Regions from separate parts of the Marinomonas posidonica IVIA-Po-181 genome, predicted to be linked through region 3. Evidence: predicted binding sites of a transcription regulator. Region 3 holds the regulator's gene; each other region holds the start of a gene.

Region 1 (7,748 bases), 1.4 Mb from region 3:
TCCTGTGTCAATTCGTTTGACCTTTAAAGAAGGTAAATATCGTTTCAAAGATTTAGCTTGTTATGTCTCCGGACAGGGGAAAGCGGCATTAGAGTGGGCTTCAGATCGTGAGGTGGTAGCGACAGCACCGAAAGCATTTGGTACCGGACGTGGTCGTATTAACTGTACCATGCCGGATAGAGCAGGGCGTAGTTACTACTGGTTTTCCAATGTTTGGATTCGTACAAAGGCGGATCAGCGCTATGTGAGTGAAAAAAGTTAAATTTTTTTCAAAAAAATGTTGCACTGAAATTTCAAATCAGTAATATACACCTCGCTCGCAACGGAGGGGTGGCAGAGCGGTTTAATGCACCAGTCTTGAAAACTGGCGTAGGTTAATAGCCTACCGAGAGTTCGAATCTCTCCTCCTCCGCCATCTTCTAAAGGTGTTAAGTTGCGGCAAAGATAAAATTAGTTCCTCGATAGCTCAGTTGGTAGAGCAAATGACTGTTAATCATTGGGTCACTGGTTCGAGTCCAGTTCGAGGAGCCATCGGAGTATAGCGCAGTCTGGTAGCGCGCCTGCTTTGGGAGCAGGATGTCGGGGGTTCGAATCCCTCTACTCCGACCAATTTTTATCTTTCATTTAGTAGTGGTGGGCGTAGCTCAGTTGGTAGAGCTATGGATTGTGATTCCATCGGTCGTGGGTTCGAGCCCCATCGTCCACCCCATTACTATGATAGTTGGGTCGTTAGCTCAGTTGGTAGAGCAGTTGACTTTTAATCAATTGGTCACTGGTTCGAATCCAGTACGACCCACCAACTATCTCTAATGCGATTTTCTGCACTAATCTGATTAATTCCTCGATAGCTCAGTTGGTAGAGCAAATGACTGTTAATCATTGGGTCACTGGTTCGAGTCCAGTTCGAGGAGCCATCGGAGTATAGCGCAGTCTGGTAGCGCGCCTGCTTTGGGAGCAGGATGTCGGGGGTTCGAATCCCTCTACTCCGACCATCAGAATACAGAATATCATTAAGAATGGGTCGTTAGCTCAGTTGGTAGAGCAGTTGACTTTTAATCAATTGGTCACTGGTTCGAATCCAGTACGACCCACCATTCTTACTCTTCTCTTTGTTTTAAATTCTAAGTGTCCCCTATTTCTGTGCTTTCTTCAGCTTTTTGCTTGATCTATTGAGGCTTGTGTTTTAGCTTTCCAGCTTTCCAGCTTTCCAGCTTTCCAGCTTTCCAGCTTTCCAGCTTTCCAGCTTTCCAGCTTTCCAGCTTTCCAGCTTTCCAGCTTTCCAGCTTTCCAGCTTTCCAGCTTTCCAGCTTTCCAGCTTTCCAGCTTTCCAGCTTTCCAGCTTTCCAGCTTTCCAGCTTTCCAGCTTTCCAGCTTTCCAGCTTTCCAGCTTTCCAGCTTTCCAGCTTTCCAGCTTTCCAGCTTTCCAGCTTTCCAGTTGTCTTTTCTTGGTTGTTTTGCTTGTATTAGGTTGTTGGTGGGGTTGTAGCCTTATCTGTAGGGGTAAGGGTTTGAAGTGTTGGGTGTGGGTGTTGTATCGCGTTCTGTGGTGTTTTAAGGTTGCTTTTGTTTCTATGTGCGGTGTATTTCTTTAATGAAGGTTTTTTTATGGTGGTCTTTGGGCTGAATTAGGTGTTTTAAGCGGATTGGTGTTGTTTCTTTTTGATTTTTTAAGAGTGTCGAGGAGATTTTTTATATAGGAAACAAGATATTATCTTGTGAATAGAGAAATGGTGGAGGGAGGTGGATTCGAACCACCGAAACTTTCGTGGCAGATTTACAATCTGCTCCCTTTGGCCACTCGGGAACCCCTCCACAGCAGCGCGGCATATAATATATACCGCGCTCAGGGATGTAAACTATTTTTTAAGATTTATTTAATAATTTTTCCAACTTGGCTTTCATTCGATCTTCTGGTGACAGATTATCGTACTGACTGTCTGTTTTTGGGGCGACTTTTTTGGTTTTCTTGTTTGTTTGGGGCTTGGTATTTGCTTTAGCCTTGTTCGGGCGTGGCGCTTTGTCTTTGGTTGGGCGATTGGTGGTCGCTTTTGGCTTGCGAGGCATCATAGATTCAGGCAGTGCCGGTTCGTCATTTACAGCAATCCCTTCCAAGTCAATGCGAGGCTGACCAGACAAAAGGCATTTTTTATATCTGTCTGAGCGTGTGTAGGCCGCTAAGGCACGTTTTTGCTTACTGGCATTGAAGTCGTCATCTAAAACCATGTCCTGGTCTATGCCCACTTTAAGAGGCTTAGGTTGGTTCCAATTGAAGGCTTTCGGGTAGCGGTCTTCCAACATCTTAATAAGACGACGGTTGTTTTTCTGATTGCGCTGACGTTTCCGTTGTTCTGCCGTCATAGTGGCTTCCTGTTGAGTAGGCATGTCACTTGGCGTCATATCAACATCAGTTTGTTTTTCTTCTTCCGCTAGCTTGCTAGGCTCTGGTTGTTGTGTAGTCATGTAATTCGTCTGTTCAGTTGTCGTGTTGGTGGTGTCAGGTTCAACACCTTCGTACAGTAAGTCAAAGTTGAGTTGATGCTCAACTGCTGGACTCGCTTTTTGTTGTGGGGTCGCTGCTATGTTTTTTGTTTCCAGAAGATCTAATGAGTCTGCTATATAAAATTGCAGTTGATCTTCAGTGGAGCGACTTTCCATTTGTGTCAGTAAGTCCATTGAGGCATTGTGCTCAGTGGTACTTGGTTTGCTATCCTTTAGCTGTTGTATCTCCTCGTTAGCATCTTCTAGCTGTTTTGTTAGCCAGTCAATCCTTGCTTCGAGTTGGGCAATTAAATGTTCCATAAACACGAGGCTCAGTTTTGTATTGGGCTTAATGGAATGCTTCGGGTGTTACTGGTTCCAAGCATTTCTTTCTTTTGTATCTCATTTGGCAAAGTGACAGTAATGCCTTCATTGCTTTGCCACCAAGCATAGGTTGTTGTAATTAAAAAGCCCGCAATGATAAATGGTGCAAATTTCATGTTATTTAAAAAGTTAATCCTGCGCCAACCATGATGTGTTTGTCGTAGGTTTCGTCATCACTGTTGAGTACTTTAATGAATATATCGATACGAGATGCATCAGAGGTGGCAATGCGAAAGCCGGCTTCTGGGTAGAAAACAACCTCATCTAAAAACGATACGCCGCCCCCTATGTAAGACCACATGGGCAATCCAGGAAAAATTTGTAATGCTGGGCTGGCGCTGTATAAGCGAGTGCCTAGGTGAATTGCGCTTTCAAAGCTTTCGCCTAGTACAAAGCTAAAGCCACCATGAAAAGAAATGTTTGCAGGTGTAGTGAATTCCATGCCGGCATTCAATATGGACGTAACATTGTCTTCTCCGTCTCTGCCATCTGGGCGAGCGGCCGCTGATTCAAAGGTGATTAAACTGGCAATTTGACCGCCTTGGTCAATAGCATAGGTATGAGCACTGACTAACATCAGTGCCGCTACTAGAAGTACTGATCTCATTGTTTGTTGTCCATTTGATTTAATCGGCTCAGCATTTGAGAAAGCGAGCTTTCCCAATTTGACTGCTGCTCTTTGGATTGGTTTAACGTGTTCTGTAGTTCTGATTTTTCTTCGTTTAATTCGTAATTTTGCATTTCTAAATCCGCAATGCGCTTACGCAGGGAACCTATTTCTTCAACTGCTTCGTTGATGCGTTGTTCTAAGTGATGTAGTAGTTCGTTGTTCATAATCAAATCCTAAAAATATAATCGCTGATGTTGAGCGTGTGTTTTAAAGTGTGTCAGTTTTTACCAAGCAATAACAACATCTTGTTGTTGAACGTTTAATATGTGTGAATCAACAACAAGTTCACCTACCGAGAAATTGGGCTGTACTTGTTTGATTGTAACACTGATGTTGGCATTGTTCAGCTGAGTCTGGGCGGACTGTAGCTGATTAAATACTTCGTAGCGACGGTAAACATTAAATTTGTCCCCTGGTTTAATGCCTGCAATGGAGCCAGCAGCAATGTGAACGCGGTTGCCTTCTGTACGAAATATATTGGCAATGAAGGGCTGGCAGCGCAACTGTTCGCTGGTGTCTAAGGCGCTTTGCTTTAGAGCTTGCTGAACCACTTTACCATAATTTATGGTCCAAAATTTTGTGCTGCCAAAGCCAACGCGCTTGTTGTCTGCAATATCCCAATTGCCTATTTCACTGTATCTGTGTTCAAACAGCAAGGCACCACTAAAGCCATCGTATAGATAGATATCGACCACAAAGTTCCTTTCTTTATTTTCGGCAGCTAAAGGAGTGGTATTGGTTTTGTTATTGGGTTGTCGTTGGTAAAGTTCACCGATGTCACGAATAACGCCACTGATAATATATTGAACGCCGAGTTGCTCGCTAATGCGAGTAACGTTGGTTAGGGAGCCATCGTAGTTGGTGGAAGAGGGGGCGTTGATTAAATCAGGGTAAATTGAAATATTCGTGGCAGTTAACGCTTTTAGATAACCTTGTTTATTGATTTCGTCCGCTAGGTTCTTGGGTAGTTCACGGGAGATGTTATTAATAGCACCAAGCTGGGCTTGTTGCGGTATTTGTAAATCAAAACCTGTCACACCAACGGTTTTTCGATAATAACTCGTTGGCCCTGTGCTGCATTGGGAGTCGGGGGTAACATCGATGCGAGCAACGACTTTTAAAAAGTTTCCTGTCTGTTCTTCTGAAATGATTTTGGCTCGTTGGACATGACTTGAGCTGCGAATGGCAATGCTTGAATTGACTTCGCCATTGGTCATTTCATCTTTCACATTCACTCGCGAGCCTGATTCGAGAACGGCTTGCTTTATAGCTTGTTCGGTCGCTCGATAGCGTGCATCCGCTATGTCGTTATCATAGATAACGGCTTCGCCAATTGCGTCAATAGTGACAGCAAGCGTCGCATTCGATAGGGTAAAAAGTATGGCGCTTAAAAGTAGTTTGATTCGTCGCAATGTCATCACTCAATGCTATAGAAATTAGTCGTAGGCGTTGAGCTTTGAACATTCACCGCACGATAGCCTGGTTGAACCTGGCAATTAGGGTCATTGGCAACACCTTGAGACGAGGTAATACATTGACGAAAATTTTCCTGCAAAGCCATTTCAACAACGGTCTCGAAAGTGCCATCTTCATGTTCCCTTTGAGAAACAACTTTGGCACCCACTAAATAAGCGTCAACATAAGTACGTAATTCGTCGTTTTGAATGACCATATTACTTAAAGAGCTTGAACCGTCAATTTTCAAACCGTAGACACGCTCAGAAAGGTTGCGATAAGCGTCCAGCATGGAGCTGCGCAATGTCATAATACGGGCTTGTGACTTAGTTAAACGTTTATTGGTTGTGAGAGCAGCGTAGCCGGTTGCAGTGACGATAATGGGTTCTTGTTTGATGACAGCAATAGTGTTGTTAGCATTGACTGCACCAACGGTACCAGTTTGGCCATAGTTCAAAGCGGTGTCAGTGGAGCCACCTACTTGATTGCCATTACATGGTGCCACGGAAGTACAGGTTCCTGTTCCAGCGGTGCTGGTTTGGTTTAGGTTTTGACAACCTACTAGTAGGATTGTCCCTGTTGCAATCAAAAGAATGCGAATTACGTGTGTCATGATGGTGCCCTTTGTGTGGTAGTCTCTACTTTTTCTTGTCGGCAAGAGTCTGTGTTGCTTAACTTTTTCACTTGTCTATTAGAAATGAATCCCTGCGTTCACAGTGACGAAGGCTCGCTTCCTATTCGAGACATTCTGTCCCATGAATAAAATGTAAACTATTTTACGTGTTAGCGTCCATTTTTACAGTCTCAAATCGATGATTTTCTTTGTTTTATATGGCAAAAATAACGTCTAAATAGATGGACGACCTTTTTTGACGGATTTGCTAGGTTATTTTTACCCGTATTGTTTTGATTTTATCAGGTCTAGTTGACCAGATCACAGAATTTACATTGTGTTGTTTAGGGTGGGTTTGCTGTATATACTGTTTATATGTACAGTATTGGCGCTTGCTATTATGACGTTTACAGAACGTAAAATTATACACATCGATGCCGATTGCTTTTATGCCGCCATTGAAATGCGTGATAATCCAGCTTTGAAGGGGTTGCCTTTGGCTATTGGCGGTTCATCTGAGCAGCGCAGTGTGTTATCCACTGCTAATTATCCCGCTCGCTCCTACGGTGTTCGATCAGCAATGCCAGTGGCGGTGGCCAAACGATTGTGCCCTGATTTACTGATCTTGCCTGGGCATATGGAAAAGTATCGTCTTGCCTCTCAGCAAATGCATGACATTTTTAGACAATATACTCATGTTATTGAGCCTTTGTCTTTGGATGAAGCTTATTTGGATGTGACTCACTCAACACAATGTCAGGGCAGTGCGACCCTAATGGCTGATCGTATTCGTCAGCAAATTTTATCGACGGTTGGGATCACGGTATCCGCTGGCGTTGCCACTAATAAATTTATTGCCAAAGTGGCCAGTGATTGGGATAAACCCGATGGTCTCACGCTTGTTACCCCTAAGCAGCAAGATGATTTTGTGGCGGCCATACCGGTTAAGTGCATTTCTGGGGTTGGTAAAGTCGCCCAGCAAAAATTGGCCGAACTTGGCGTGTTCTATTGTGCTGATTTGCAAAAGGTAGAGTTTGCGGTATTGCAAAAACGCTTTGGTAGCATGGCATTTCGTTTATCTCAATTTGCGCTAGGCATCGATGAGCGTCCGGTGCAAATGTCGAGAGATCGCAAAAGTGTTTCTGTGGAGCATACTTTTGCTGAGGACCTAATAGGGGTTGAGCCTTGTTTGAATGTCTTGCCAGAGCTTATTAAAGCGTTGAAAAAACGTATGGCGGGGCGAGGCTACGAAGCACGTTTGAGTAAATATTACTTAAAACTCAAGTTTGATGATTTTAAGCAAACAACGATAGAGCAACCGATCCAACGTAAATTATCTGAAACGGTTTTTTCTGAACTTTTGCAGCAAGCATACTCACGTGCGAAACGCCCAGTTCGTTTGATTGGTGTTGGCTATCGTCTATCTAATGCGATGTCATTGCAACTGTCTTTGCCTTTTTAGTTTGTGTAAAATTTGTACAGCTCTGTGTATCTCTGACTATACTTTAAGACCAACGGTATGGAGGTGTTTATTATGTTAGAGCGGCAGGTAAATTCTCATATGAATCATTCCAGCTTACCAGACCCTTTGTCTCAACGTTTAAGGTTTGAAGTGGAGCAAACGTTAAGTGCACTGTACGCCGATGCCTCATTAATTGATCAGCTTGATAGTTTGTATTTGCCTTTTGCAACTTGGTTGAGTAAGAAAGCGGGTCGTCGAGATGGGCCGCTGATACTAGGTTTGGGGGGCGCGCAAGGCTGCGGTAAAACGACCTTTGCGAGTGTTGTTAGTCGCATTTTGGTGAAGGGGTTTGATTTAAATGCGGTCGTGATCAGCTTGGACGATTTGTACAGTACTCGTCAGGATCGATTAATGTTTGCAGATAAGACTACGCCGTTATTTTCGGTGCGTGGTGTTCCTGGGACGCATGATGTCACTTTTGCCATGAACTTATTTCAGCGTGCAAGGCAATTAAAAGATGGTGAAGTGATGATGTTCCCATGTTTTGATAAGTCCATTGATGAGCGAAAAGCGGTGCATCTCTGGAAGGAAGTGCGAGGGCCAATTGATGTTGTTTTATTTGAAGGTTGGTGCGTCGGTTCGCCTGAAATAACAGGGGATTTGAGTTCTCCAATCAATGTTTTAGA
Region 2 (7,748 bases), 330 kb from region 3:
AGCGCTTTGAAGACTCTGAAATACCAATAATGATGTTTTGGAGTTTGCTGATGAACTGGTCCAGTTTGTTCGCCACCTTTCCCACTTCATCGTTACGTTTGAAGTCCATTCGAAGGGTTAGGTCGCCATTGCCATTAACCAAATCATCTAAGCGTACCAAAAGGTCTTTTAGTGGCCCAATGATAGAGCGACCAATGAAGACTGGAATGAGGATGCCCACTAGTATGGAAATCGCAATGACAGTCGCAATAACGTTGAGGGCATGTTGTTCATCGGCAAACGCGATGTTGGCGGAATCTAATGCAAACTGTTGAGATTCATTCAAAACCGAAATCATGTGTTTGTCTAATTGCTCATTAGCATGCTCGATCTCTGCAATAGTGTTAAGGGCGTTTGTTATGCCGCTGCTCTTAATCGTCTGTAGAAAATCTATAATAGTGTGTTCTAATGCGAAGAATTCAGATTCTATCTTGATAAATTCTTCTAGGATGACGTCATATTTTTGTTTTGCTTCAGCGCTTTCAAGATTTGACTGTAGTGTTTTAATGGTTTGATCAGCCATTATGATTTCGTCATGTAATTTTTTATTGTTTGTTTCTAACATCGCAATTAAGGCCACCGTTTCTTGTGATGTACCTTTGCCCTTGACTTCATCTAATAGTGCATGAGAAATGACTTTTTCAACGGTGATGGCTTGTTGTAATTGGTGTTCTGTAACAAGGGTTAACGTGTTTGTTAGGGGAAGGTGGTCGTGTGCTATTTCTTTGATTTCATGGCCAATTTTTTGGAATTGGTTGATCGAAAAGCCGCCAACTACAATAATCAAGAGCAATTGAATAGCGCTCATTATGAAGAATTTATGGGAAATTTTCAGCTTAGATATCATATGAACTTCCTATTAGTTTAGAGCTATTTGATAATAAATATCGTAGTCATATTGTTGAGGTCATGCTTTATATAAACTTCATCGTAACCTTCTGAAAGTCAGCAACAAAGTTAGCAACAACAATGGCGTGTGCGTCCATGCGTGTGCGTCAATAAAGATATTAAACTTCTTAGCACGAGATGTACTTTTCTATTATGCGTAGTTCCTGAGTTTATTCTATAAGTGTTTGTTTTTATTTTGTAAACTTTAGTGTTTGGTTTTTACGCTATTGTTACTGTTATGAATTGTTATTTGTAAAACGGGCGTGAATAAAGGGGGTTGAAAAGACGCTCTTGATTGAGTTCTGAGATAATCTTTTGGCCTTGGTTCTAAATCTGCATTCTTCACAAAAATACACTTGGTCAATTCTGCCTATGAAACTATACTGTACGTTTATACAGTTTGGTTTGAGTGTTATATATGCGTGTTACTTATCTTGGAGTGTCTGGCTCCGCCTCTTTTATTGCTGAAAATAGTGTGCAGATTCCTCTTTACAGCGACGCTGTGTCAGCAGGTTTTCCTTCTCCGGCACAGGATTTCGTTGAACGGACGTTGGATTTGAATGAGTTGTGCATTCCTCACCCAAGTGCCACTTTTTTTGTACGAACTCAGGGTGATTCTATGATTGAAGCTGGGATTCACAGTGGTGATGTGCTGGTGGTGGATCGCTCATTAACGGCGCGCCATCGTGACACCATCATTGCTTGCCTGCATGGGGAAATGACCGTGAAGGTGTTGGAGTTGAAGCCGGATGTTTTATTACGTCCTAAAAATAAGGCTTATAAAGCAATACCAATCACGGAAGAATCGGAGTTTGAGGTGTTTGGCGTTGTTACCAGTGTGATTCGTAAGCTAGAGCGCGGTGCATGAAAAATGTGTTTGCTCTGGTGGACTGTAATAACTTTTACGCCAGTTGTGAGACTTTATTCCGGCCTGATTTAAAACATAAACCCGTGGTGGTTTTATCCAATAATGATGGTTGTGTGGTGGCTCGTTCTAAGGCGGTCAAGGCGCTCGGCTTAAAAATGGGCGTGCCTTTGTTTCAAGTTCAGGCCGCAATAAAGCAGCATAATATTGTGTGTTTTTCATCGAATTATGCGCTGTACGCTGATATGTCGAATCGAGTGATGACCTTGCTGGAAGAGCAAGCGCCGCGAGTGGAGATTTACTCCATTGATGAAGCTTTTTTGGACTTGTCTGGTGTTGAGATGGTGACAGACGTATTAAGTTTTAGTCGAGGTGTGAAGGCCAAGGTTGATCAATGGACGGGGATTACGGTTGGCATTGGCATTGCGCCAACCAAGACGCTGGCAAAATTAGCCAATTATGCCGCCAAGACCTATCCGGCCACGGGTTCTGTTGTGGACTTGATGGATAGGGAGAGGCAACAGCGGTTACTGGCGTTGGTCGATGTTAGTGAGGTGTGGGGCGTGGGGCGCCGTATGACGGCTAAATTGCGCGCCAAAGGAGTGAAGACGGCATTGGAACTAGCTAACACGGATCCCAAGCGGATTCGAAGAGAGTTTTCCGTGGTATTGGAACGTACCGTGCGTGAATTAAATGGCGTGTCGTGTTTGGACTTGGAGTGTGTAAGGCCAACCAAGCAGCAAATTATTTGCAGCCGTTCTTTTGGCCATAAGGTGACAGAAAAGCAGACTCTAAGGGAAGCCATTGCAAAGTACACGACGAGGGCCGCGGAAAAGCTCAGAGGGGAGCGACGCCTCTGTCGGGTAGTGAGTGTGTTTATTCGTACCAGTCCACACATTCCGCATGAGCCCTTTTACGCCAAAACCTTATCGGTTGAGTTACCCAATCCTAGTGACGATACACGGGATTTGTTGGAAGTGGTCAATGTGATTTTCAATCGTATTTGGCGGTCTGGGTTTCGTTATATGAAGGCTGGGGTGATGCTGTCGGATTTTTATGAACACGGTGCCTTTTCCACAGACCTTTTTCATTCAGCCACCAATAGAGCCAACTCAAAGGCCTTGATGGCGGTTGTTGATGACATTAACCGCAGTGGTTTGGGAAATGTGTTTTTTGCCTCTCAGGGGGTATCGCCGCAATGGTCAATGAAACGGGAACATCTGTCGCCTTGCTATACTACGCGATGGGAGGATTTGCCCCTGGTGCGATGATTGAGCCGAATGGGCCTGAGGATCGTTTTAATGGCGTGATTGATTCGTCCGGTTAACATCAACATGGGGTGTATCTAAGTTGATGATAATGATCATGAAAATGAGATTGAGTTTACAAATGTGGCCATAAGAAAAGCATGCAAAAGTAAACTTTCATTTTGTTTGAGCGGCTGGGTGTGAAAAAAGCGAGGCAAGCTCGCTTTTTTATTCGAGAGACTTGGTTGGATGATTTACAGTTTTAATCTGGCTTCTCTGACAACACCAATTACCCGACAGTTGTTTGTGACTTCGATTGGTCGGTAATTTGGGTTCAGTGGTTTGAGGTAAGTTTGGCCTGCATCAATGATTAATTTCTTGAAGGTCACTTCTTTTGTGGCGCTGACCTTTGCTACCACCAGGTCACCGTTTTGAGCTTGCATGCAAGGGTCAACCAAGATGATGTGAGCTTCGCTAATGCTATGACCAACAGGAGACACCATACTGTCGCCTGTGACTTTAAGCCAGAACGCCTGATGACTAATGGCTGCTGGGGCGTATTCCCACTCTAATTGTTCTTTAAGGCTTGCTTTGTCGGTAAAGTCACGCCAAGTTTCAGCTTGCTCGTGGCTGATAATAGGAACTTGTTTGCTGATAAAGCTGGGGTTGAAAGAAGTATCATGCTGTGGATGGGATGAAGTTTGTCGGCTGGCCGACACGCCACCAAATAACCAGTTAGCATCACATTGTAACGCTTTTGTGAGTGGGATGATGTATTTACCACCAGGCGATGAAATGCCGTTTAGCCATTGGCTAACCGATCCTTTGGTCGCACCTGTCATTTTTGTTAGGTCAACGGCTCTAAGGTGGTGTTCTGTCATTTTCTGTCGAATGCGATCTGAAATATCCATGTTAAGAATACTAAACCAATTTGAGTTTATTTTTATTCATTTGTTTCGTTTAAAAAATTAAACTTTTAACTTTGTGGTTGAGATGAAGGGCATATGAGGAAAAAAACCATTCGTTATTTTGGTACTCAGTCGCTGCTCGTTAGCATGTTGAATTTCTCTAACCGTTCTGTTTTTCAATGAGGTTGTGTGCTCCTAGAAAAGCCAGTACCAAGTACTGCGTATCGAGAAACTCACTAAGCGTAATGAAACAATCCTAAGCTATACCGTCGCTAACTTGTACATTCATTCTGTGAAGTTTATGAGGCATTTTGTGTTTTAAGGTAGGGAAGGTTGAGTGATCAAAAGAAAAAAGCACATTAAGATGCAAGCGTGAGGCATCATACTAGGGTGAAGAAAGTGTCAAAAGAAAAGCCAACATGTTTAACATGTTGGCTTTTCTATGGCATCAGCGCTTTAGAAATAGATGACCAAGAGTCGACCTAGTTAAGCGACATTGGCGTCCGTATTCTGTAGGATTTTCTGGTTTACGGTTGCCATTAAGGCCTGCACTGAGGCCGAAACGATATCACTATCGATGGCAACACCATTGAATCGATCACCATCGATATTGGCTTGCACATATGCGATGGCTTGTGAATCGCTGCCGACGGTTAGAGCGTGCTCTTGATACTGGATAATATCAACGCGCATGCCAAAGTGTTTGCCCAAGGCTTCACTGAAAGCAGACAACGCGCCATTGCCTGTACCGGTAATGTTTATCACGCCCGAATCACTGTTTAGCTCAGCATGAACCGTATCCACATCGTCTTTGGCGTGATCGTATTTACCCAGTTGGTAAGGTTTATCACCTGTCATAAAGCGGGACTCAAATAAGCCTTTCATTGATTCGGCATTCACCACGCCACCATCTTGTTCAGCAAACTGTTGTACGATCGGACTGAACTCAACTTGCAACCAGCGAGGCAATGCCAAGCCATATTCTTGCTCAAGAGTATAAGCCACACCACCTTTACCAGATTGGCTGTTGACGCGAATGACTTCTTGGTAACTGCGACCAACATCACGAGGATCGATTGGCAAGTAGGCCACGTCCCAAGGTTTGTCATCGGTCTGATTTGCCAAACATTTTTTGATGGCGTCTTGGTGAGAGCCAGAGAAAGCGGTAAACACCAATTCGCCTGCGTAAGGGTGGCGCGGGTGAACTTGTAATAAGGTGCAAGCTTGGACGACACTTATGATGCGGTCCATATCGCCTAATGCTAACTCTGGATCAATGCCTTGGCTGTACATGTTCATGGCCATGGTGACCACGTCCATGTTGCCGGTTCTTTCGCCATTGCCTAACAAGGTGCCTTCGATGCGATCGGCACCCGCCATCAAGCCAAGTTCTGCCGCCGCCACACCACAACCTCGGTCGTTGTGAGTGTGTAAGCTGATGATCATGCTGTCACGTTGTTTCACATTGCGACAGAAGTATTCGATTTGGTCAGCAAAACGATTTGGCGTGGCCACTTCGACTGTGGCTGGTAGGTTAATAATGGCTTTGTTATCCGGTGTTGGTTGCCATACGTCGATGACGGCATCAACGACTTCAATGGCGAAATCGGTTTCGGTGCCGGTGAAACTTTCAGGTGAGTATTGAAATACCCATTCCGTTTCTGGGTGTTTCGCCGCATGTTCTTTAACACATTGAGCGCCTTTCACGGCAATCTCTTTGATGCCGTCTTTGCCCAAGCGGAAGACTTGCTCACGCTGAGTTTTAGAGGTTGAGTTGTAAACGTGTACGATGGCTTTTTTCGCGCCTTTTAGTGACTCATAAGTACGCTCAATCAATTCTGGGCGTGCTTGCGTTAAGACTTGAATGTAGACATCGTCAGGAACTTGGTTTTCTTCAATTAACCAACGGACGAAGTCGAAATCCAATTGCGATGCGGCCGGGAAACCCACTTCGATCTCTTTGAAGCCTACGTCCACAAGCAGGGCGAAGAATTGTTTCTTTTGTTCCACTGTCATTGGTTCAACCAGTGCTTGGTTGCCATCGCGCAGGTCAACGCTTGACCAAATTGGGGCGCTGGTGATTTCTTGGTCAGGCCAAGTGCGATTCTCAATGGCGACAGGCTCGAATGCTCTGTACTTAGTGTGATCAAAAGAGGTCATGATCTTTCCCTTCTTATGTTAAGGAGCGGATAAGCTCCGGTTTGAAACAGATAGTATTGAAAAAGATTTATGCGTTACTTTTTCAGGCTTTTCTCTATGTTTCTATCATAGCGAATTTTTTAGGGTAAAAGATTGCGTTTTTTATGGAAGTTTTGGTCCAAATGGCAGTATATTGCGTATATGTAAAATAATTTAGCAATATAAGGCGGATGTTTTGGGTTTTGATAAGATTGATTTGAATATTTTACGTGAGTTACAGCAAGATTCTAGCTTAACAAATCAGGAGTTGGCCGACCGAGTTGGCTTGTCTGCGTCGCCTTGTCTGCGTCGTGTGAAGGCTTTAGAAGAATCGGGTGTGATTGATCGTAGCGTTACCTTGCTGGATCAAAAGAAACTGGGTCTAAAGCTGACGGCTTTTCTACAAATTAGCATGGACCGACACACACCAGATCGTTTTAGTGTGTTTGAAGAGCAGGTTGATTGTTTTCCAGAGGTCAGAAATTGCAACTTGGTTACAGGTCAGAACTGTGACTACCTATTAGAGGTTGTGGTGGAAGATATGGAAAAATATCATGACTTTCTATTGGGAAAATTAACACGAATTCCTGGTGTAACCGGTGTGCAATCTAGTTTTCTATTGCGCAGTGTAAAAGAGAGCACTTCTTTACCCCTAGAGCATTTGATGTAATGGGATATTTCCAAGCTAAAGCATTGATTTTTTCATATTTGACCAAATGTAAGGGCGTTATACTTTGCGTCATAAATAATCCCTAGAGAGAGCAGTAATGACAGATTTAACCATTAAGCGTCGCGTGATGATCCCAGTTCGGGCGGGCGACGTGAGTGCTGAGTTTATTTCCTTTGATGGTGATGATTCAGGCAAAGAGCACATAGGGATATTTTTTGAAGGACAACAGCAGCAAGAGGACCATGTGCCACTGGTTCGTTTGCATTCAGAGTGCTTAACCGGAGATGTGTTTGGCTCTGGTCGTTGTGACTGTGGTGAGCAGCTTGATGAAGCCATTGACCGTATTAATGAAGAAGGCGGTTACATTCTGTACCTTCGTCAGGAAGGTCGTGGCATTGGTTTGTATGCAAAGTTAGAAGCGTATGCTTTGCAGGATCAAGGTTATGATACTTATCAAGCCAATGAAATGTTGCATTTACCAGACGATGGTCGTGATTTTGGTGTCGCCGCAGATATGTTACTCGCGTTAGGTGTGAGTAAGGTTAGGTTATTGACAAACAATCCAGATAAGGCTCAACAATTGAAAGAGCATGGCATTGATGTGGTTGAGTTGGTGCCAACGAAAGTGCATGTAAATCAGCATAACCGTCAGTACCTAGAAACCAAAGCGAAGCGTAAACAACACACTTTAAAGTTTGATTAGCGCTTCTTTAAGGTCAAAAAATACCGTCATAAGGACGGTATTTTTGTCTAGAAAAGCTGGCAAGTAGGGTGTCTCTCTTACTTCTTAGCTTTTTTCTTTTTCTTCTTGAAACGTGGAGATCTGGCCTTGGTTTTGGCTTCTAGTCCTTCAATGCGACCAAATTTAATATTGGTCTGCATAAAACGCTGAATTTTTTCGATCATCGGCAAATCATTAATGTCGATCAAGGAAATGCATTCGCCTGGCGCGC
Region 3 (7,748 bases):
CGTTCGTACAAATCCCGCGTTTCATCACGACGATTGGCGAAGATAATGGTTCGTTGACTGCCATTTTCTTCTATTAATTGCTTCAACACAGGCCATTTTTGATCGGCTTCAACCGTATAAATCACCTGTTCGATGTTTTTGTTGGTCGCTTCTTTTGGCACAACCGACACTTCCTTTGGAAAATAGGTCCATTGTTTCGCCAAAGCTTGAATGTCTTTCGGGAAAGTCGCACTAAACAGCATGGTTTGACGGGTTTCTTTGTGCGGCGTCATACGGATAATGCTTTTCACATCTGGAATGAAGCCCATGGACAACATACGGTCCGCTTCATCCAGAACCAAACACTCCACTTTATTTAGCAAGACTTTACGACTACGAGCAAAATCTAATAATCGACCCGGTGTGGCCACAAGAATGTCCACATTTTCGGTTTGCAAAGCCTGTTTTTGCTTTTCGTAGCTTAACCCACCCACTAACGCCACGACATTTAAATGACAGTTAGCCGTTAGCTTCACAGCTTCATCTGCAATCTGTAACGCCAATTCACGGGTTGGCGCAATAATCAAACCACGGGCGAGATTGTTAGCTCGCTCTTCTTCCAATGGGTAATCTAGGAAATCCGTGATCATGGCAATCAAAAACGCCGCGGTCTTACCCGTACCTGTTTGAGCCTGACCTATGATGTCATAACCCTGCAATGTAGTTGGCAAGGTTTCCGCTTGAATCTCACTGCAATACTCAAACCCCATTTCTGCAATGGACTTTAACACTCGATCCGGTAAGTTCAAATCATGAAAGCGTAATTTACCCTCCGCTTCTGGCACCTTAAAATCATCTATAGACCAAACACCTTGATTCGACGTTGCCTCATCCATTTTTGCTTCACTTGCCTTACCTTGAGCTTTTCTAGGTCGCTTATTTTGACGGCGAGTTCGTTTCGGTTTGGTGTTACTTTCTGGTGCTACGTCTTGATTTTGGTTTTCCATATCGGAATCTATACACTTCTTCGGTTAGAGGTTAATTATCTGAGCATGGAGTGTACCTAATTGATCCAGCTTTATCATCTTTTCCTTTAAAACAGGGTAAAAACTCAGTGGAGTTTAAACCGCTGTTTCTTTGCCATCACCCCAATCGATAAGGCGGTAAACTCTGAACCAATTGGTTTCCATAACGCTTGGTTTTAAGACGCTTATCCAATATATGAATGGTCCCTGAGTCTGTTTCACTTCTTAACAAGCGACCTGTGGCCTGCACTAGACGCAACGAGGCATCTGGAATGGTGATTTCCATAAAGGGATTGCCACCACGCTTTTGGATCCATTCCGCTAAGGTGGCGTCAACAGGATCATCAGGCACAGCAAACGGAATTTTGGCAATAAACACAGAGGAAAGATAATCACCGGGCAAATCCACCCCTTCAGCAAAACTGGCCAAGCCAAATAGCAAACTGCCTTTATCCTCATCAATTCGTGATTTGTGTGACTCTAATATGATTCGCTTCGATTGCTCACCCTGTATTAACAAGATATCTTTCAACGACTCTTTCAAAGATTGCGCCACGTCTTCCATTTGGCGACGAGATGAGAACAACACCAAACTGGCTTTATCTCGATCCACCTTCTCGTTTAGGTAATCAACAATTTCAGCCGTATGCAGCTCAACCTGATTTGGCTCAGATTTCATCTCTGGAATCACCAACACGCCATTATTCTGAAAGTCAAAAGGGCTTAACACACGCAGATACTCGCTCTCTCTCGGCACCCCCGAACGCATATTAAACCGATGAAATTGATTCAACGCCGTGAGTGTCGCAGAGGTCACCACGGCACCAAAACACTTATCCCATAATTGCTGCCGTAAAGTATTGGCCGCTAGAATCGGGGAAGCCCCCAACTCAATATCCTGCTCCATGCCCTGACCAGATAAAATCAACCAACGAGCATTTGGTGGATATTGCTGATCATCCGTCGTTGAATACAGCTGCCACAAACCAACACTTTGCTCGATTCGCCCCAATATCGCCCCTAAAATGGGCTGCCAAGTTTCGGCCATTTCAGGCGTCACACCCATACCCTCATTCTGCTTGGCTTTTTTGCATTCGTCCTGAATGCTTTCAACGCTATTAAATAATTTTTGATAGCTGGTCGACAAACTGTATGCCAATTGCTTCAACTCATCAGGCACCACACCAAACTCAAATCGATGCTGATTATTATTCTGATCCAATCCCAAACCATTAATATAAGGTGATAAGCCTTGCTGAGCGTATTGGATGAAATTGACAATAGTCTGAATCTGTTGCGGCATTTTAATCAGCAATTGACCCGTTAAACTCACCTCATCGGTAAGCTCCTGCTTCAAATTCACCAAATTCTTTTCCAATTGTCTAAGCCAGCTAATACTTTGCTGCAACCTGACCTCATGACGGAAATGCCCTATGGCTTTATCAGGCAGGTGATGGCCCTCATCGAACACATAAATGGTTTCTTTCGGCGGCGTCAGAATAGCACCACCACCTAAGGACAAATCCGCCAGCACAAGGTCATGGTTCGCGACGATGACATCAGCCACTTCAATCTCGGCACGGGCTTTAAAAAATGGACAGGCCGAATAATTGGCACAATTACGATTCGTGCATTGTTGATGGTCAGTCGTTAAGCGACGCCAGTCTAGCTCTCGAATAATACCTTCCCAATTATCTTTATCACCATCCCATTTACCTTTACTTAATGCTTCATCCATCTCTTGATAAAGCACAGTATTGACATCATCCGATTGGAGGTGCTGCTCAAACAAACCGGCAAACATATCGTCCATAGCCTGCTCTTGTGTGCCTAGAAAAGCCTCCAGATTGTTGAGACAAAGATAGCGACCGCGACCTTTCGCTAAGGTGTACTTAAAATTTACCTCGGTATTGGACAAGATATCAGGTAAGTCTTTATGGAGAATTTGTTCTTGCAGAGCCACGGTGGCTGTTGAGATAACAAGCTTTAATCCTCTTGCCTTTGCAATAGGAATGACAGCAAGACAATAGGATAAGGTTTTACCTGTTCCCGTCCCTGCCTCGATGACTGCCACATGTTTTTCATCTAGCCGCTCTCCCTCGGTACCTTGTTTAATGTTTCCCAACGTACGCGCGATCGCACCTATCATTTGGCGCTGACCAACCCTTGGTTTATGGGATTTGGCATCCAGCATATCGCGATAGGCTGATTGGATTTTATTTTTTAATTCGTCTGAAAGCATTTATTTTATTGAGAATCGTTAAGAATGCTGTATATAATAACAGTTACTGTATAAACAACCAGATAGTGCCATGATTAAATTAACCAAAAGACAATCTGATGTACTCGATACCATTCGCGAGTTTATTAATGAAACCGGATTCCCACCTACCCGTGCGGAAATCGCGAAACGACTTGGCTTTAAATCCCCAAATGCGGCTGAAGAACACTTAAAAGCCCTCTGCAAAAAAGGCGCAATTGAAATGCTGTCCGGCGCTTCTCGTGGCATTCGATTGGTTGAGTCTTCCGAAAACAACGCTCCAGAAGACGAGTTAGGTTTGCCCGTTATCGGTAAAGTGGCCGCAGGATACCCTATATTGGCTCAAGAGAACATAGATACCCATGTTACTGTTCCAGGTAATATGTTCTCACCGAAAGCAGATTATTTCTTGTCGGTTTCCGGCACCAGCATGAAAAACATTGGCATTATGGAAGGTGATTTATTGGCCGTCCACAAAACCAATACGGTTCGCAATGGGCAAATTGTCGTTGCCCGCATTGGCGATGAAGTCACCGTTAAACGCTTCGAGCAAAAAGGACGCATTGTTCGATTAATTCCTGAAAACGAAGACTACCAGGACATTGTTGTGGACCTTGAGAGCGAAGAGTTTGCAATCGAAGGCCTGTCTGTCGGCGTTATTCGACAAGGACTATAAAAGCCAATACACATCATAAAAAAGGTGGCCTAAAGCCACCTTTTTTTTGTTGATCTTGTTTAAAATCATTAATGAAGAATTTTAGGACGGAAATCATCGTCCATGTAATCCAACCCTTCATCAGCCATAGACTCATCCGAATACACAAAATCAATCCCTGCATGAAACATGCATTTTGCCAATTCAAAATAACGATCCTGCAAATAAGACCGTGTCGTGTCTGAAATTTTCAGGGTTGCTAACGGCTCTGTTTCCTCGCCACTGTCACTGGCTGGGCGTAATACAATATCGCCGTTTTCCAGCTCAACAATTTCAAGGTATGACTCTTTCATATTAATACTCAGATGACTCTTCTCTAAAACGTAACACCAAGTCAGTTAGCTTGGTCAAATACAATTGCATTGAGGCACCATCATCCCCACCAGAACCAATAAGGTCCGTTCGGCCAAAAGATGATTGAACCAAATGACACTCTAATTGTTGCTGATAAGCACTCAGAAGCTGGCAACACCAAGATCTAGACTGACTTATTAAGTCCTTTAACTCTGACAGAACCGGTACAACAGACTGCTTGGCTTCGGCTTCAGAGGCCAATGTAATCACATCCAAACAATCAGACAATGCATAACTCTGTGCAACTTCTTGCAACAAACCATTGAAGGCACTGCGTAATTGAAACAAAGCCGAGCCTTCAAGACTACTGACCAGCCAAGCTTCGTCACTTGACTGAGCAAGTGCCAGTAAACGCTTTGCAGCATCAAGCCTTTGATTCGTTACACTGGCATAACTTACGCTGATCATTTTTTCTTTTTACCTTCTTCGATGACCCATTTACCGCCATCATAAAAAGCTTTCCACCCCGTTGGTTTGCCTTCATTTTCCGTCATAATGTATTGCTCTTTGGTTTTACGACTATAACGAATCAAGGTAGAACGGCCTTCTGAATCAGCAACGGGCGCATCTGCGAAAAAATGATATTTTGGATCAATTTGATCCATATATGGAATCAATTCTTTCACATAAGGCGCACGGGTTTCGCGTTTACGAGGGAATTGGCTAGCGGCCAAGAACAAACCAGTTGCACCATCACGCAACACGTAATGATCCTCCACCTTCTGACAAGCCAAGTCCGGCATAGGCACTGGGTCCATCTTAGGCGGCGCAACTTCACCGCTTTTAAGCAGCTTACGAGTATTCTTACACTCTTCATTGGTACAGCCAAAATACTTACCAAAGCGCCCCGTCTTAAGCTGCATTTCTGAACTGCATTTATCACACTCAATCACCGGCCCATCGTAGCCTTTGATTTTGAAGCTGCCCGCTTCCACTTCGTAACCGGTACAAGATGGGTTATTACCACAAACATGCAGTTTGCGATGCTCGTCCATCAAATAACTGTCCATGGCAGAGCCACAAATCTTACAGCGATGCTTATTGATCAGCGCCTTAGATTCACCTTCTTCATCGTCGACCGCAACCGCTTCATCGCCACGAATAAGATTAATAGTGGCCTTGCAACGCTCTTTAGGCGGTAAAGCATAGCCAGAGCAAGACATGAAGACCCCTGTGCTGGCGGTACGAATCTGCATAGGACGACTGCATGTTGGGCATTCAACATCCGTCGGCGTTGGCTCATTTAGCATCATGCCGTCATCGGGCGACTCCGCTTTTGCCAACACATTGCTAAAGTCACGATAGAAAGCATTCAGAGTTTGAATCCAGTCTTTATCCCCTTCAGCGATTTCATCCAAACGCTCTTCCATTTGCGCCGTAAAACTAAAGTCCATCAAGGATGAGAAACTGCCAACCAATCGATCGGTGACAATGTCTCCCATTTTCTCTGCATAGAAACGACGATTTTCAACTCGAACATAACCACGATCTTGAATGGTCGAGATAATAGACGCGTAGGTTGAAGGTCGACCAATACCACGCTTTTCCAATTCTTTCACCAAGCTGGCTTCGCTGAATCGAGCCACAGGTTTGGTAAAGTGTTGCTCAGGTAGCAACTCTTTGAGATCTAAAAACTCACCCTGAGTCACATCAGGCAAGATATTATCTTCGCCTTTCTTCACAACCGTTTGCATGGCTCTGGTGTAACCATCAAAGCGCAAAATACGCCCTTTCGCTTTAAATTCGTATTCCTCTGCCACCACGGTAATCGTGGTAGAAGTGTATTCAGCAGGCGTCATTTGACAGGCCATAAATTGGCTGCGAATCAAATCGTATAGACGGTGAGCGTCTTTTTCCATCCCTAACAAATCATCCACGCGCACATTCACATCAGAAGGACGAATGGCTTCGTGAGCCTCTTGCGCACCTTCTTTACTTGAGTAACGAATAGGATCGGCGGGTAAGTAAGCTTCACCAAATGAGCTTAAAATGTATTGACGTAAAGACTCAACCGCCTCAGCACTCAAATTGGTCGAGTCGGTACGCATATAAGTAATGTAACCCGCTTCATACAAACGCTGAGCCAGCATCATGGTCTTCTTAACGCCATAGCCTAAACGCGTACTCGCTGCTTGTTGCAAGGTCGAGGTAATGAAAGGTGCAGAAGGCTTGCTCTTAGTCGGTTTATCCTCGCGACTTTGAACAAGGTACTTCGCCATTTGTAAACGAGCCACATGCTCATCCGATTGCAACTGATTAACCGGTCGATATTCTTTACCTTGGTACTTCGCCGCCTCAAATTTAATCATGTCATCACTTGAGGTCGATAACATGGCATCCAGTTCCCAAAACTCTTCTGGAACGAAGGCACGAATTTCCTGTTCACGCTCAACGATCAAGCGTACCGCAACGGATTGAACTCGGCCAGCAGACAAACCACGCGCTACTTTCGCCCAAAGTAATGGTGACACCATAAAGCCAACCACACGATCGAGAAAACGACGCGCTTGCTGTGCATTGACTCGGTTTAAATCCAACTCGGAAGGCGTTTCGAAGGCAGACTGAATGGCTTTCTTGGTAATTTCGTTAAATACAACACGCTTATAACGGCTGTCATCACCACCAATGGCCTCACGCAAATGCCACGCAATGGCCTCTCCCTCTCTATCCAAATCGGTCGCGAGATAGATGGTGTCAGCATTTTTGGCCAATCGTTTAAGTTCATCGACGACTTTTTCTTTGCCGGGCAACACCTCATAATTAGCATGCCAATTATCTTCAGGATCGACGCCCATACGAGCAATTAGCTGCTTACGAGACTTACGGCTTTTATACTCAAGCTTTTCTTCTGGGCTCATTTTACGCGTCAAAGCGGCTTGCTTTGCTCGCTCCTGAGGCGTCGAAGTCGCGGTTTTACCCGATGGAAGGTCTCGAATATGACCTACACTCGACTTAACGACAAAGTCATTGCCTAAGTATTTATTAATAGTTTTCGCCTTGGCTGGCGATTCCACGATTACCAGTGATTTTCCCATTGAACTGTGTAAGCCTTTTATAAAGTCGATCTGCAAATACTAATTGCACGAAGTTTAATCTCTCGGGGCGCTGATATTAAGCAAACACCTTTTATATGACAAGCGATCCCTGTATTGTTTCTATAATAATTCTTGCTGAACTTGGTATTTCTTATTTAACATACTGAATTCATTGCTAAAGGACAATCATGGCTACGCTGCAAATTTTAACCATCGCGTTTTTAATTATCATAGTACTGTTATCAGTCATTATTGGTTCACGCGCCCATCAAAAAGAAAAAGAGATCACCGAACGCCGAGTTAAACAACTCCAACTGTCCAATCGCGCCGATCGTGTTGAACAACATATACGTGGTCTTAAAGACGTCAACACCGACTCT

The links. The regulator LexA, encoded in region 3, represses DNA repair genes until DNA is damaged. The targets are predictions, from matches to a motif close to TACTGTNTANNTANACAGTA.
Region 1: dinB (DNA polymerase IV) is a predicted target of LexA. The motif match lies at 5,966-5,985, and genes of this name have one in related genera.
Region 2: umuD (translesion error-prone DNA polymerase V autoproteolytic subunit) is a predicted target of LexA. The motif match lies at 1,309-1,328, and genes of this name have one in related genera.

The regions. Positions count from the first base shown of each region.
Region 1 covers NC_015559.1:634,279-642,026, forward strand. Annotated here, with positions in the region: gene MAR181_RS02875 (polysaccharide deacetylase family protein) at 1-262, shown strand, start outside; tRNA gene MAR181_RS02880 (tRNA-Ser) at 325-415, shown strand; tRNA gene MAR181_RS02885 (tRNA-Asn) at 456-531, shown strand; tRNA gene MAR181_RS02890 (tRNA-Pro) at 533-609, shown strand; tRNA gene MAR181_RS02895 (tRNA-His) at 634-709, shown strand; tRNA gene MAR181_RS02900 (tRNA-Lys) at 724-799, shown strand; tRNA gene MAR181_RS02905 (tRNA-Asn) at 839-914, shown strand; tRNA gene MAR181_RS02910 (tRNA-Pro) at 916-992, shown strand; tRNA gene MAR181_RS02915 (tRNA-Lys) at 1,019-1,094, shown strand; gene MAR181_RS18445 (hypothetical protein) at 1,177-1,467, shown strand; tRNA gene MAR181_RS02920 (tRNA-Tyr) at 1,729-1,812, opposite strand; gene MAR181_RS02925 (ProQ/FINO family protein) at 1,864-2,799, opposite strand; gene MAR181_RS02930 (hypothetical protein) at 2,984-3,469, opposite strand; gene MAR181_RS02935 (cell division protein ZapB) at 3,466-3,696, opposite strand; gene MAR181_RS02940 (flagellar assembly protein T N-terminal domain-containing protein) at 3,757-4,950, opposite strand; gene MAR181_RS02945 (LPP20 family lipoprotein) at 4,950-5,600, opposite strand; gene dinB (DNA polymerase IV) at 6,001-7,062, shown strand; gene MAR181_RS02955 (hypothetical protein) at 7,135-7,748, shown strand, end outside.
Region 2 covers NC_015559.1:1,700,144-1,707,891, forward strand. Annotated here, with positions in the region: gene MAR181_RS08025 (methyl-accepting chemotaxis protein) at 1-886, opposite strand, end outside; gene umuD (translesion error-prone DNA polymerase V autoproteolytic subunit) at 1,346-1,795, shown strand; gene umuC (translesion error-prone DNA polymerase V subunit UmuC) at 1,792-3,063, shown strand; gene MAR181_RS08040 (LexA family protein) at 3,294-3,950, opposite strand; gene leuA (2-isopropylmalate synthase) at 4,434-6,107, opposite strand; gene MAR181_RS08050 (Lrp/AsnC family transcriptional regulator) at 6,322-6,795, shown strand; gene ribA (GTP cyclohydrolase II) at 6,893-7,498, shown strand; gene MAR181_RS08060 (DEAD/DEAH box helicase) at 7,576-7,748, opposite strand, start outside.
Region 3 covers NC_015559.1:2,031,166-2,038,913, forward strand. Annotated here, with positions in the region: gene MAR181_RS09535 (DEAD/DEAH box helicase) at 1-986, opposite strand, end outside; gene dinG (ATP-dependent DNA helicase DinG) at 1,123-3,246, opposite strand; gene lexA (transcriptional repressor LexA) at 3,317-3,940, shown strand; gene MAR181_RS09550 (hypothetical protein) at 4,009-4,272, opposite strand; gene MAR181_RS09555 (DUF6586 family protein) at 4,274-4,741, opposite strand; gene topA (type I DNA topoisomerase) at 4,738-7,368, opposite strand; gene MAR181_RS09565 (Tim44 domain-containing protein) at 7,557-7,748, shown strand, end outside.